One region of the Methylocystis sp. Uni0008 genome, then DNA from elsewhere that is predicted to be linked to it. Evidence: predicted binding sites of a transcription regulator. Region 1 holds the regulator's gene; each other region holds the start of a gene.
The links. Region 1 encodes LexA, which represses DNA repair genes until DNA is damaged. Its sites were predicted from a motif close to TGTTCNNNNTGTGTTCNG; they were not measured.

Region 1 (4,208 bases):
TCGAGATAAGGAAGTGTCGCGATAAGCAAATCGAACAATTCGTCGTCGCTCGAGTCGCGCAGATAGTGACCGTTCATATTTTCGAGCTTGGCGAAATCGAACCGCGCCGGCGAACGATGCACCTGCGCGAGATCGAAGGAGTCGATCATCTCCTGCGGCGTGAAGAACTCCTTGTCGCCCTGCGACCATCCCAGTCGAACGAGGTAATTGCGCAGCGCCGCGGGCAGATAGCCCATCGCGCGATAGGCGTCGACGCCGAGCGCGCCGTGGCGCTTCGAAAGCTTGGCGCCGTCCGGTCCGTGGATCAGCGGAATATGGGCGAAAGCCGGCGCGGCCCAGCCCAGCGCCTCATAGATATGTGTCTGTCGCGCGGCGTTGGTCAGATGATCGTCGCCGCGGATGATCTGCGTGACGCCCATGTCGTGGTCATCCACGACGACGGCGAGCATATAGGTGGGCGCCCCGTCCGAGCGCAGCAAAATAAAGTCGTCGAGATCCTTGTTCTGGAAGACGACGCGTCCCTGCACGGCGTCCTCGACGATCGTCTCGCCGTCCTGAGGCGCCTTGATACGCACGACATAGGGAACGCCGGCGGGCGCCTCCGAGGGGTCGCGATCCCGCCAGCGGCCGTCGTAGCGCCAGGGACGCTTTTCGGCCCTCGCCTTCTCGCGCATCTCCTCCAGCTCCTGCGCCGTGGCGTAGCAGCGATAGGCCTTGCCCTGCGCCAGCAGCTCTTCGGCGACCTCGGCATGGCGCGCCGCGCGCGTGGACTGGTAGACGATGTCCCCATCCCATTCGAGCCCAAGCCATTTGAGCCCGTCGATGATCGCGTCGATAGCCTCTTTCGTGGAGCGCTCGCGGTCCGTGTCTTCGATTCGCAGCATCATCCGGCCGCCGCGCCTTTTGGCGTAGAGCCAATTGAAGAGCGCCGTGCGCGCCCCGCCGATATGCAGAAAGCCGGTGGGCGACGGAGCGAAGCGGGTGACGACCTGTGACATGAGCGCCGGGAATTCCTCGTTTTGTGAGCTGGATCTGGCTGGATGGCCCGTCTAACACGCGCGACGCGACGCGAACATAGTTCGCCGCCTTGATCGCTTAACCAAAGCGTGAACATATCGCTTGCGGAACGCAGTGCGAACGTATATCGTTCTGTTCATGATTTGTTTAGGTTATCGAGCCAAAAGCTGCGGCTCAGCCAAGATCAACGATTCGGCTTGCGGGGCGGTGCGGCGATGCTGACCAAGAAACAAAACGATCTTTTGCGTTTCATCCATGAACGTTTGAAGGAATCGGGCGTGCCGCCCTCCTTCGACGAGATGAAGGACGCGCTCGACCTGCGGTCGAAGTCCGGCATTCATCGGCTCATTCTTGCGCTCGAGGAACGCGGCTTCATCCGCCGCCTGCCCAATCGCGCGCGCGCGCTCGAAGTTCTGCGCCTGCCGGAATCCGCGACGCCGCGGGCCGCCGGCGCGCGCGGGGGCAAGTTCTCGCCGTCGGTCATCGAAGGAAATCTCGGCCGCATCCGGCCGCTAAGCGAGCGTTTCGACGACGCAATCGATCAGCAGGTCGCGATTCCGGTGATGGGACGCATCGCCGCCGGCACGCCGATCTCCGCCATCCAGAATCGCAGCCACACGATCAGCCTGCCGCCCGATCTGCTCACGAGCGGCGAGCACTTCGCGCTCGAAGTGCGCGGCGATTCGATGATCGAGGCGGGGATCCTCGACGGCGATACTGTCGTCATCCGCAAGCAGGACAACGCCGACACCGGCGATATCGTCGTGGCGCTGATCGACGATGAGGAAGCCACGCTGAAGCGCCTGCGTAAGCGCGGCGCGTCTATCGCCCTGGAGGCGGCGAACCCCGCTTACGAAACCCGGATCTTCGGCCCCGATCGCGTGCGCATTCAGGGCAAGCTCATCAGCCTATTGCGGAAATATTAGCGGTACGCATCCGCGCGATGAATGTCATCCTCGACGCGCGCAGAGCGCGATCGGGAATCCAGGACAGCTTCATCATTCATGACATCGCTCTGGATTCCCGGTCAGGCCTTCGGCCTGCCGGGAATGACACCAAGAATGGCGGCGTTGCTCTTCATTCGAGCGGCTCCATCGCGCGCGCGTCTTCCTCATTGCGCTCTTCGTCGCTGAGCGGCGCCGCAAATCCCGGCTTGCGGCGCTCGCGCGGCGCAGGCGACCATGGCCGATCCTCGTCGACGGCGCGCGCGCTCGTCCATTCGACCGCGTCACCGACGAACCGCAACGCCACCGCGCCGGTTTCGCTCAACCTGCGGCGATCGATCACGATCGGCGCCGCGCAGCCAAGCGGCGCGTAAAGCGGCGTGATGACGACGGCGGCGCGCGCGCAATCCTCGAGGAACGCGCTGCGCCCGGCGACAAGCGCCACAAAGCGGCCGTCGATCGCCTTCGCCACGCAGCCGCTGTCGTCGCAAGCGACGCCGCTCTTCGCGTCTGAAGCTGACCGCGCGTCGCCGTCCGCCCTCAGCCATTGTTCGGCGGCGAAAATGCTGGCTCTCTGACCCATAACGGCGAGCTGGCCGGACGGCAGGCGCAGCGCCGCCGATTCGCCCGTCGCCGGCACGGCAAGATCAAAGGGCGCGCCGTTCCTTGCCCCCATCAATCCGATAAGGGCGAGAGGGATCGCCAGGGCGCGCCACGCCCAGGTCCGCCACAACACGAGCGAGAGCACCGCGAGAGAAAGGAAGAGGATCGCCCAGGGCGCGAAGGCTTTGACCGGCAGGCTCGCGCCGGGCGCGCTGGCGATGAGCCCCGCGAGATAGGTCACGAGATCGATGCCCATCTTGAGATAGCGCCAGATGAAACCGTCGAGGCCGAACGGGTGAAGCGCGGCGCCGACCAGCGCGCAGGGAACGGCAAAGAATTCGATGATCGCGAGCGTCAGCGGATTGCCGATCAGCACATAGGGGCTGAGCTCATGAAAATCATTCGCCATGAATGACGCCGTCGCCGAGGTCGCGCAGAGCGTCGCGAAGATCGCGGCGCCCGGTCCGTGCAATAGACGTTCGAGGGCGCTTTCGCGCAGCGCGCCCCACCATCCTTGCGGCGCGCGGTCGTCGATGCGGCGCTTCGCGAGATATTCGCCCCGCCATTCGTAGACTGCGATCAACGCCGCTACGGCGGCGAAGGAGAGCTGAAAGCTTGCGCCGAGCAGCGCCTCCGGCTCGAAGGCGATGATGACGAGCGCGGCAAGCGCGAGATTGCGCATCGATAGCGACGGGCGGTCGAACAGAACCGCCGCCAGCATGATCAGAGTCATGACGAGCGCGCGCTCGGTGCCGACGCGCGAGCCCGTGCCGATGTCGTAGAGAATGGCGCCGACCATGGCGAGCGCCGCGGCCCACTTCTTGATCGGATAATTGAGCGCCAGGGTTTGCGAGGTTGCCAGGAGATGGCGAAAGCCGACGAAGAATATGCCCGCGACGAGCGTCATCTGAACGCCGGAAATGGTGATGATGTGAAAGATGCCGGCGCGGCGGATGAGGCTCCTGGCGTCTTCCGATAAGAGGTCGCGCTTGCCGGTCACCATCGCGGCGGCGATCGCGCCGGCGTCGCCTTCGATGATTCGATAGACCCGCATCGCCAGCGCGTTGCGCGCCTGATCGACGCGCGCGTAAAAGCGCAGCGAAAAAGGCGCCGGCTCGGGCGGCGGCATCGTCTCGATACGCCCCAGCGCGTTGCCGACGCCGCCGATGCGGGCAAAGAAGGCGTCGCGCGCGAAATCATAGCCGCCGGGAAGCGCCGCCCGCGCCGGCGGCATCAGCCGCGCCTTGAAGGCGAGAAAATCGCCGGCGGAGAAGTTCGGATCGCCGCGGGTGGTCAGCCGCACGCGGGCGGGAACGACGTCGTCCGGGAAGCCTTCGGCGCTCGCGACGCGCAAAATGAAGCGCGCCCCCGCGCGCCGCAGATCCACCTCCTCGACGAAGCCCGTCAGCTCGCCGACGCCAACGCGCGGCACGATCGGCGCGGCGACCCGCGCCGTCCGCCAGGCGCCTGACGCGAAACCGCCGGCGAAGAACGCGAGCGCCAGAAACAGCGCATGCGCGCGCGCATGTCGGCGCGTGAGCGCGGCCAATGTCGCCAAAGCGGCGAGCGCGCAGAGGCAAATCGCCAACGAGGGCTCGCGCTCGGCGGAAAAATAGAGCACGACGCCGCCGCCAGACGCCACGA
Region 2 (4,208 bases), 960 kb from region 1:
CATTCCCGTCAGGAGCAACGCGCGTGGCGCTCGAAGCAAAGAATAGCGAAGGAGCGACTGCGGCCGACGCGCGCCCATTGACGACGCCGAAGAAGCCCTTCTACCGCCACCTCTATGTCCAGGTGCTCGCGGCCATTGCGCTCGGCGCGCTGTTCGGCGGGCTCGCCCCCGAAGCGGCGGCGCAGGACTGGGTGAAGGCGCTCGGCGACGGCTTCGTCAAGCTGATCAAGATGGCGATCGCGCCGATCATCTTCTGCACGGTCGTCTCCGGCGTCGCCCACATCGAGGACGCGCGCAAGGTCGGCCGGGTGGGCCTCAAGGCTCTCGTCTATTTCGAGATCGTCTCGACATTCGCCCTGGCGCTCGGCCTTCTTGTTGGAAATCTTGCGCAGACCGGCGCGGGGTTCGCCGGCAAGCCTGATCCTTCCGCCGTCGCGAAATATACGGCGCTGGCCGAGAAGCGTGGGGGCGTCGATTTTCTGCTCGACATCATTCCCGACAGCGCGATCGGCGCCTTCGCCAAAGGCGACATTCTGCAGGTGCTGCTGTTTTCGCTGCTTTTCGGTTTCGCGCTCTTAACGCTCGGCGAACGCGGCCGTGCGCTGCGCGTCATCATCGACGACGTTGGCCACGCCATGTTCGGCGTCATCGCCATCGTCATGAAGGCCGCGCCGATCGGGGCCTTCGGCGCCATGGCCTATACGGTCGCCAAATATGGTTCAGCCGCGCTCTTGTCGCTCGCCGGGCTGATCGGGCTCTTCTACCTGACGGCGGGTCTCTTCGTCGTCTTCGTGCTGGGCGCCATCGCGCGCGCGGCGGGATTCAGCATCTTCAGCTTTCTCGCCTATTTGCGCGACGAGCTGCTGATCGTGCTCGGGACGTCGTCTTCTGAAAGCGCCCTGCCCGCGCTGATGGAGAAGCTGCAATGGCTCGGCTGCTCGAAGTCGGTCGTCGGTCTCGTCGTGCCGACCGGCTATTCCTTCAATCTCGACGGCACCAACATCTATATGACGCTGACGACGCTGTTCATCGCTCGCGCCATGGGCGTCGAACTCGATCTTTCGCATCAGGCGACCATTCTCGTCGTCGCGATGCTGACGTCCAAGGGCGCGAGCGGCGTTTCCGGCGCGGGATTCATCACGCTGGCGGCGACATTGACGGCGGTCGATCCGCAACTTGCGCCAGGCATGTCGCTCGTGCTCGGCGTCGACAAGTTCATGAGCGAGTGTCGCGCGTTGACGAACTTTATCGGCAATGGCGTCGCCGCCATCGTCATCGCCGCATGGGAAGGCGAGTTGGACCGGGCGCGCTTGGCGGCGGGACTCGCTCGCGAGATCGATCCCTCCGATATCGAGATTGGCGTCACGACGGATTGAGACGCCACATTCGAAACGCCGGCGCCGTGTCATAGCGGCGCCGCACAACACATGCGAGATTGCCGCATTAGGCGCCCCGGCATGATCCATGCTGAGAGGATTATCGATGTCTCCGCCTACGACGCCTGATTGCCCTGTCACCGGCCTTCCCGCCGTTCGCCTCGTCCAAACCGTGCCCGCGCGGCTGCTCGGGCGCTTGTGGAAAGTCGAATTCGGCGCGAACGCCTGGCCGAGCTTTGGCGCAGTGGATCAATTCGGGCTCTGGGAATCGCCGACCGGACTTCTGTTCTTTGATCCGCCTGTCGAAGGCGATCACGAATTTTATGACGGATTCTATTCGCGCCTCAAGAAACTCGGACTCTATTCCGATCGCTTCATTCGGCCCGAGTTCAATCTCGCCGCGCGACATGTGCCGGCCGGCGCGCGCGTGCTCGATGTCGGATGCGGTCTGGGCAATTTCCGCCACTGCGTCACGCACGCCAACTACACGGGCCTGGATCCGCATTTTGCCGAGCATGGCGGCGACCCGTCGATCCGCAGTGAAACGATCGCGGATCATCTCGTCGCGAACGCCGCATCCTATGACGCCGTCTGCGCGTTTCAGGTTCTCGAGCATATCAGCGCGCCCGTATCGCTCTTTCGCGAGATGTTGCGCGCCGCCAAACCGGGCGGTCTGGTCTGCATCGGCGTGCCGCATGTTCCGTCGGCGCTCACGCGGATTCCGAATTTTCTGATGAACGCCCCGCCGCATCACCTCAGCTGGTGGACGAAGGAAGCGCTCGCGGTAATGGCGAAACGCGCCGGCGCGACCGTCGAGAGCGTCGAAAAAGTCCCCTGGGGCGAGGACGACGCGCTGCTTTACTGGATCAGCCGGTGCAGTCCGATCAAATGCGGCGGCGACGCATATTATCGGGAAGCGTTTTCCTGGCACGCCTCCGCCGCGCTCGGCCTTCTCGGCGGCCTGGCCGCGCGGCTAGCGCTGGGCGTTCCTTCGCGGGAAGACGAGGGCACAGGCCTGCTGCTCGTGGCGCGTCGCCCAAGCGTGAACTGAAAAGAGAACAAAAAATTCCGTAGCGCTTGCATGAGTTTAACGCGGGTGATAGAACAAAATACGAACGTTCCAGGCTCGGCGGGCGCCACACATCTGTGGACAAATCGCGTCGGCGCGCCAGACGGACAGGCCTTTGCACTAGAGTGCCACGCGTTGAGCAAGTGGAGAGCGACATGGCGGGCAGCGTCAACAAAGTCATCCTGATCGGCAATCTCGGCCGAGATCCGGAAGTGCGGACGCTGCCGTCTGGCGATCGCGTCGTTTCCTTTTCGCTGGCGACGACGGAATCCTGGCGCGACCGCAACACCGGCGAGCGCAAAGACCGCACCGAGTGGCACAACATATCGATCTTCAACGAAAATCTCGGCAAGATCGCCGAGCAATACTGCCGCAAGGGCTCGAAGATCTATCTCGAAGGCCAGCTTCAGACTCGCGAATACACGGACAAGGACGGCAATCAGCGCAAGGCGACCGACGTCGTGCTGCAGCGTTTTCGCGGTGAGCTGACCCTGCTCGACAGCAAGGGCGGCGGTCGCAGCGAAGGCGACTACGACAGCGGCTACGGGCAGAGCGGCGGCTCCTTCGGCCGCACCTCGCCGATGGAGCGCGGCCCCGGCGAGCGGCGTCCCGCTCCCGCCGGCAAGCTGTCGGACGCGCTGGACGACGATATCCCGTTCTGACCGGCTTACGTCCGCCGTCGCGACGCATACTCCAGGACGACGTCCGCCGACCGCGCGCTGGGCGTTCGTCCTGCCTCCAGCAACCGCTCGCGGACGCGCTTGAACGCGGCGAGCTGCGCATCTCGCGCGGCGCTGTCCCGCAGGAGCGGCCGCAGCGTCTCGGCGAGCGCGCGCGGCGTCGCCGCCTGCTGCAGGAATTCGGGGACGGCTTTCTCGCCGATGACGAGATTGGGCAGCACGATCGAATCGACATTGATAAGAAAGCGCAACAGCGATTCAGCGGGCGAGACCTTGTAGGCGACCGCCATCGGAACGTCCGCGAGCGCCAGTTCCAGCGTTGCGACCCCCGACGTGACGAGCGCGGCGCGCGCCTTGCGAAAGGCGGCGAATTTTTCCGTCTGACCGATCAGGCGCGGCGTCATCGGCCAGCTTCTCAGCTCCCGGCGCAGCGGCTCCTCCATGTTCGGCGCGACAGGAATGGAGACGTCGAAATCGGCGCGTTGACGCAGGAGAAGCTCGAGCGTCTCGCCATAGACCGGCATCATGCGCCGCACTTCGGCGAGACGTGACCCCGGCAGAACCAGCAACGATCGCGCGCCGCCGCGATCATGGAGATGCGGCGTCAATTCATCCAGCCGCTCGACGAGCGGATGGCCGACATAGACGCATCTCGGCCCGCCCAGCTGCACATGCGCCCGAGGCTCGAAGGGCAGCAGCGCCAGAACACAGTCGATGTAGTCGCGCATCGCGCGCGCCCGGCTGGGCCGCCACGCCCAGACGGTAGGGCTGACGTAATTGACGATCGGCACGTCAGGGCGCGCGGCGCGCACGCGGCGCGCGACGCGGTGAGTGAAGTCGGGCGCGTCGATGATGACGAGGCAATCAGGCACCTGATCGATGACGAGGCGCGCCGTCAGTTCGATGCGCTTCACAAGACGCGGCAGCCGCGCCAGCACCGGCAAGAGGCCCATCACCGCGATGTCTGCCAGTGGAAACGCCGAGACGAGGCCTTCACGCGCCATCGCCTCGCCGCCGACGCCCGTAAAGACCACCTCCGGACGCGCTGTGCGCAAAGCCCGCATCAGGGCTGCGCCGAGCTGA
Region 3 (4,208 bases), 740 kb from region 1:
TCCGTGGCGAGGACATTCGCGAAATGGCGCGCAAGGCCGATCGCCGCCTGGCCGCTCCCCGCGCCGCAATCCCAGGCGAGACGATTCTCCTTCGCCGCGCGCGCGAGCCAGGCGAAGAGGGCCTCGGGATAATGCGGGCGAAAGGCGCGATAGTCGCCGGCGTTGTCGCCGAACACCATCGTCTGGCGTGCGTCCATGCTGCGGCCTATTCCCTCTCCGATGCGCCTCGCGGCCCGAGGCCTTTTTGCTTGAGCCATTGCGCGCTCACGCGATCATGCCATGGCGTGAGACTGTCGGCGCCATGGAAGCCCATATGCCCGCCGCCGGCGGTCAGAGCGGTCTCGATGGCGGGCAGCTTCGACCAGTCGACCGCCCGATAGCACGCCGCCGGAATCCAGGGATCGTCCAGGGCCTGCAGGATCAGCGTCGGCAGCCTGGCGCCGGCGAGGAAATTCTTGGCGGCGTTCGCTTCATAATACTCCTGCGCATCCCGATAGCCGAAATGCGGGGCGACGAAGCGATCGTCGAATTCATACACGCTGCGCGCGCCGGCGATCGCGGCGCGTTCCGCCGTGGTGAGGTCGGCGCTGGGCGCGAGCGCCTCGCGCTTCATCTCATCGAGCATGTAGCGATGATAGGCGAAATTGCGGGGTGCCATCATCCGGGCGCAGGTCGCCGCGAGATCGATCGGCGTCGACACCGCGACGGCCGCGCGCACCGGCAGATCATGGCCGCCCTCGCCGACGAATTTCAGCACGAGATTGCCGCCGAGCGAATTGCCGAGGAGCACGATCCCATGTCGCACGAGATCGGCGGGCAACGCGCGAAGCGCCGCGGCGAGATCATCGGTCTTGCCGGCGTGGTAGCGCCCGCCCGAGGTCGGGCGCGAGGGTTGCGCGCCTCTGAGATTGAGGCGCAGGACGGGCCAGCCCTCGCCGACGAAATAGCGCGCGGTGGCGACGCCGTGGCGGCTCGATTCGGAGCCGGCGAGCCCATGCGCCACAACGATCAGCGGCGCGCCGGTTTCCGTGGCCGGACGGTCAAGCCGCGCCGCGAGCCTGTCGCCGTCGGGCATGGCGAGCAGCAGCCGCTCGCCGCCGATAAGCTCCGGCGGCCCGCCGACGATGATGTTGCGCAGCGTCTGCAGATCGCCGCCGAACCACGGCGCCCGCTCGCGGAAGGGGGGAAGAGCCGCGTGTGGAGCGGAAGGTTCAATCGGCATACGCTTGGCCCACATCTAGAGGCTTTCTCCACGCCAGCCCTTCAACGTCGGTGTTTAGCTTTAACCAAGAAAGCGATGTCGCATCATTCGAACAAAAAAAGAACTTGGCAAAAAGAACAAATCATGCACACTGGAGTTCAGGGTCAGGCGCGCCAGTCCCCTTCTTGCTTTCGCGCCCTTGACCCACGACGCCCTCGCAGCGGCCGTTGCGTGCGCCTAGCTAACCGTGTCAGAAGGAATTTTCAGCCGTGAGCCAAGCCAACCTCCGCCTCGTGGAAGGGACTTCCGTGGACAAGACCAAGGCGCTGGACGCCGCGCTGTCGCAGATCGAGCGCGCCTTCGGCAAGGGCTCGATCATGCGGCTCGGCAAGAACCAGAAGGCCGTCGAGATCGAGACGATCTCCACCGGCTCGCTCGGGCTCGACATCGCGCTCGGCGTCGGCGGCCTGCCGCGCGGCCGCGTCGTTGAAATCTACGGCCCGGAATCCTCGGGCAAGACCACCCTGACGCTGCACGTCATCGCCGAGGCGCAGAAGGCGGGCGGCGTCTGCGCTTTCGTCGACGCCGAACATGCGCTCGATCCCGTCTATGCCCGCAAGCTCGGCGTCAATCTCGAGGAACTCTTAATTTCGCAGCCCGACACCGGCGAGCAGGCGCTCGAGATCACCGACACGCTGGTCCGCTCCGGCGCCGTCGACGTGCTCGTCGTCGATTCGGTCGCGGCGCTGACCCCGCGCGCGGAAATCGAGGGCGAGATGGGCGAGGTGCAGCCCGGCCTGCAGGCGCGGCTGATGAGCCAGGCGCTGCGCAAGCTCACCGCCTCGATCGCCCGCTCCAACACGCTCGTCATCTTCATCAACCAGATCCGCATGAAGATCGGCGTGATGTATGGTTCGCCCGAGACGACCACCGGCGGCAACGCGCTGAAATTCTACGCCTCGGTGCGTCTCGACATCCGCCGCATCGGCGCGATCAAGGACCGTGACGAGGCGATCGGCAACCAGACCCGCGTCAAAGTGGTGAAGAACAAGGTCGCCCCGCCGTTCAAGCAGGTCGAATTCGACATCATGTATGGCGAGGGCGTCTCCAAAATGGGCGAATTGATCGACCTCGGCGTCAAGGCCGGCGTCGTCGAGAAATCGGGCGCCTGGTTCTCCTACGACAGCCAGAGGCTCGGCCAGGGCCGCGAGAACGCCAAGACGTTCCTCAAGCAGAACCCCGAGGCGGCGCAGCACATCGAGCAGGCGATCCGCGAGAACGCCGGGTTGATCGCCGAGCGCATTCTCGATGCGGCGCAGGACGACGACGAATAGGCCTATCCGGGTCCCCTCGCGATCCGGTCGACTGAAGCGCGCCTGGCGCGCGCTTCAGCGACGTCGCGACCAAGGGCGGGAGGCGGGCGCCGGCGAATCGGCGCCTGCCTCCCGCCATTGCCGTTTGGCCCTGAAACTGTCATATCGCCCATGACGAAGCGCGCGAGGCGCCGCCTGCCGCAGCCTTCGCCGCAACCTCGGGCCGTCGCCTGTTTCGTTGAAACGAAAAGCCGCTCCAGGTTATTGTTTTAACGCGTCTCCCGCATCGGCGCAGAAGCCGCTTTCGCGCGAAGACGCATTCAGCGAGCCGTGACCGCATGAGTGGCGTCAACCAGATCCGCACCGCCTTTCTCGACTATTTCGCGCACAAGGGGCACGAGAAGGTCCCCTCGTCCTCGCTCGTCCCGCACAACGACCCGACGTTGATGTTCACCAACGCCGGCATGGTGCAATTCAAGAACGTGTTCACCGGCGTCGAGAAGCGCCCCTATGCGCGCGCCGCGTCGGCGCAGAAATGCGTGCGCGCCGGCGGCAAGCACAATGACCTCGACAATGTCGGCTATACCGCGCGCCATCACACCTTCTTCGAGATGCTCGGCAATTTCTCCTTCGGAGATTATTTCAAGGAAGGCGCGATCGAACTCGCCTGGACGCTGATCACGCGCGAATTCGGCCTCAACGTCGACCGGCTGCTCGTCACCGTCTACCACGACGACGACGAGGCCTATGATCTGTGGAAGAAGATCGCCGGCTTCTCTGACGAGCGCATCATCCGCATCGCCAGCTCCGACAATTTCTGGAGCATGGGCGACACCGGCCCCTGCGGCCCCTGCTCGGAGATTTTCTACGACCAGGGCGAGGCGCTCGCCGGCGGGCCGCCCGGCAGTCCGGACGAGGATGGCGACCGGTTCCTGGAGTTCTGGAACCTCGTGTTCATGCAATATGAGCAGGTGGCGCCCGGCCAGCGCGCGCCGCTGCCACGCCCCTCGATCGACACCGGCATGGGCTTGGAGCGCATCGCCGCGCTGATGCAGGGCGTGACCTCCAATTACGACATCGATCTTTTCCGCGCGCTGACCGGCGCCGTCGCCGATTTCACCGGCGTTGCCGCCGACGGGCCGCAGGGCGCGAGCCATCGCGTCATCGCCGACCATCTGCGCGCCTCCTCCTTCCTCGTCGCCGACGGCGTGACGCCCTCGAACGAAGGCCGCGGCTATGTGCTGCGCCGGATCATGCGCCGCGCCATGCGGCATGCGCAGCTGCTCGGCGCCAAAGAGCCGCTGATGTGGAAGCTCGCGCCGACGCTCGTCGCCGAGATGGGCCAGGCCTATCCGGAGCTCGTTCGCGCGCAGGCGCTCATCGCCGATACGTTGCTCACCGAAGAGACGCGCTTTCGCGCGACGCTGGCGCGCGGCCTCGCGATCCTCGACGAGGAAACGGCGGCGCTCGGAGCCGGCGCGAAGCTCTCCGGCGAAACGGCGTTCAAGCTCTACGACACCTATGGCTTCCCGCTCGATCTCACCGAGGACGCGCTGCGCCCGCGCGGCATCGGCGTCGACAAGGAGGTGTTCAACGCGGCGATGGAGCGCCAGCGCGCCGAAGCGCGCAAGGCCTGGTCCGGCTCCGGCGAAACCGCGACCGAGGCGCTGTGGTTTGCGCTGAAGGAGCGTCTC

Region 2: a site for LexA is predicted at 2,477-2,494, ahead of ssb (single-stranded DNA-binding protein). Genes of this name have one in related genera too.
Region 3: a site for LexA is predicted at 1,310-1,327, ahead of recA (recombinase RecA). Genes of this name have one in related genera too.

The regions. Positions count from the first base shown of each region.
Region 1 covers NZ_CM166370.1:37,709-41,916, reverse strand. The annotation lists gene gltX (glutamate--tRNA ligase) at 1-998, opposite strand, end outside; gene lexA (transcriptional repressor LexA) at 1,233-1,943, shown strand; gene AC0X69_RS00210 (ComEC/Rec2 family competence protein) at 2,095-4,208, opposite strand, start outside.
Region 2 covers NZ_CM166370.1:997,233-1,001,440, forward strand. The annotation lists gene dctA (C4-dicarboxylate transporter DctA) at 78-1,376, shown strand; gene AC0X69_RS04955 (class I SAM-dependent methyltransferase) at 1,483-2,427, shown strand; gene ssb (single-stranded DNA-binding protein) at 2,601-3,107, shown strand; gene lpxB (lipid-A-disaccharide synthase) at 3,113-4,208, opposite strand, start outside.
Region 3 covers NZ_CM166370.1:3,320,149-3,324,356, reverse strand. The annotation lists gene AC0X69_RS16590 (class I SAM-dependent methyltransferase) at 1-197, opposite strand, end outside; gene AC0X69_RS16585 (YheT family hydrolase) at 206-1,237, opposite strand; gene recA (recombinase RecA) at 1,471-2,535, shown strand; gene alaS (alanine--tRNA ligase) at 2,853-4,208, shown strand, end outside.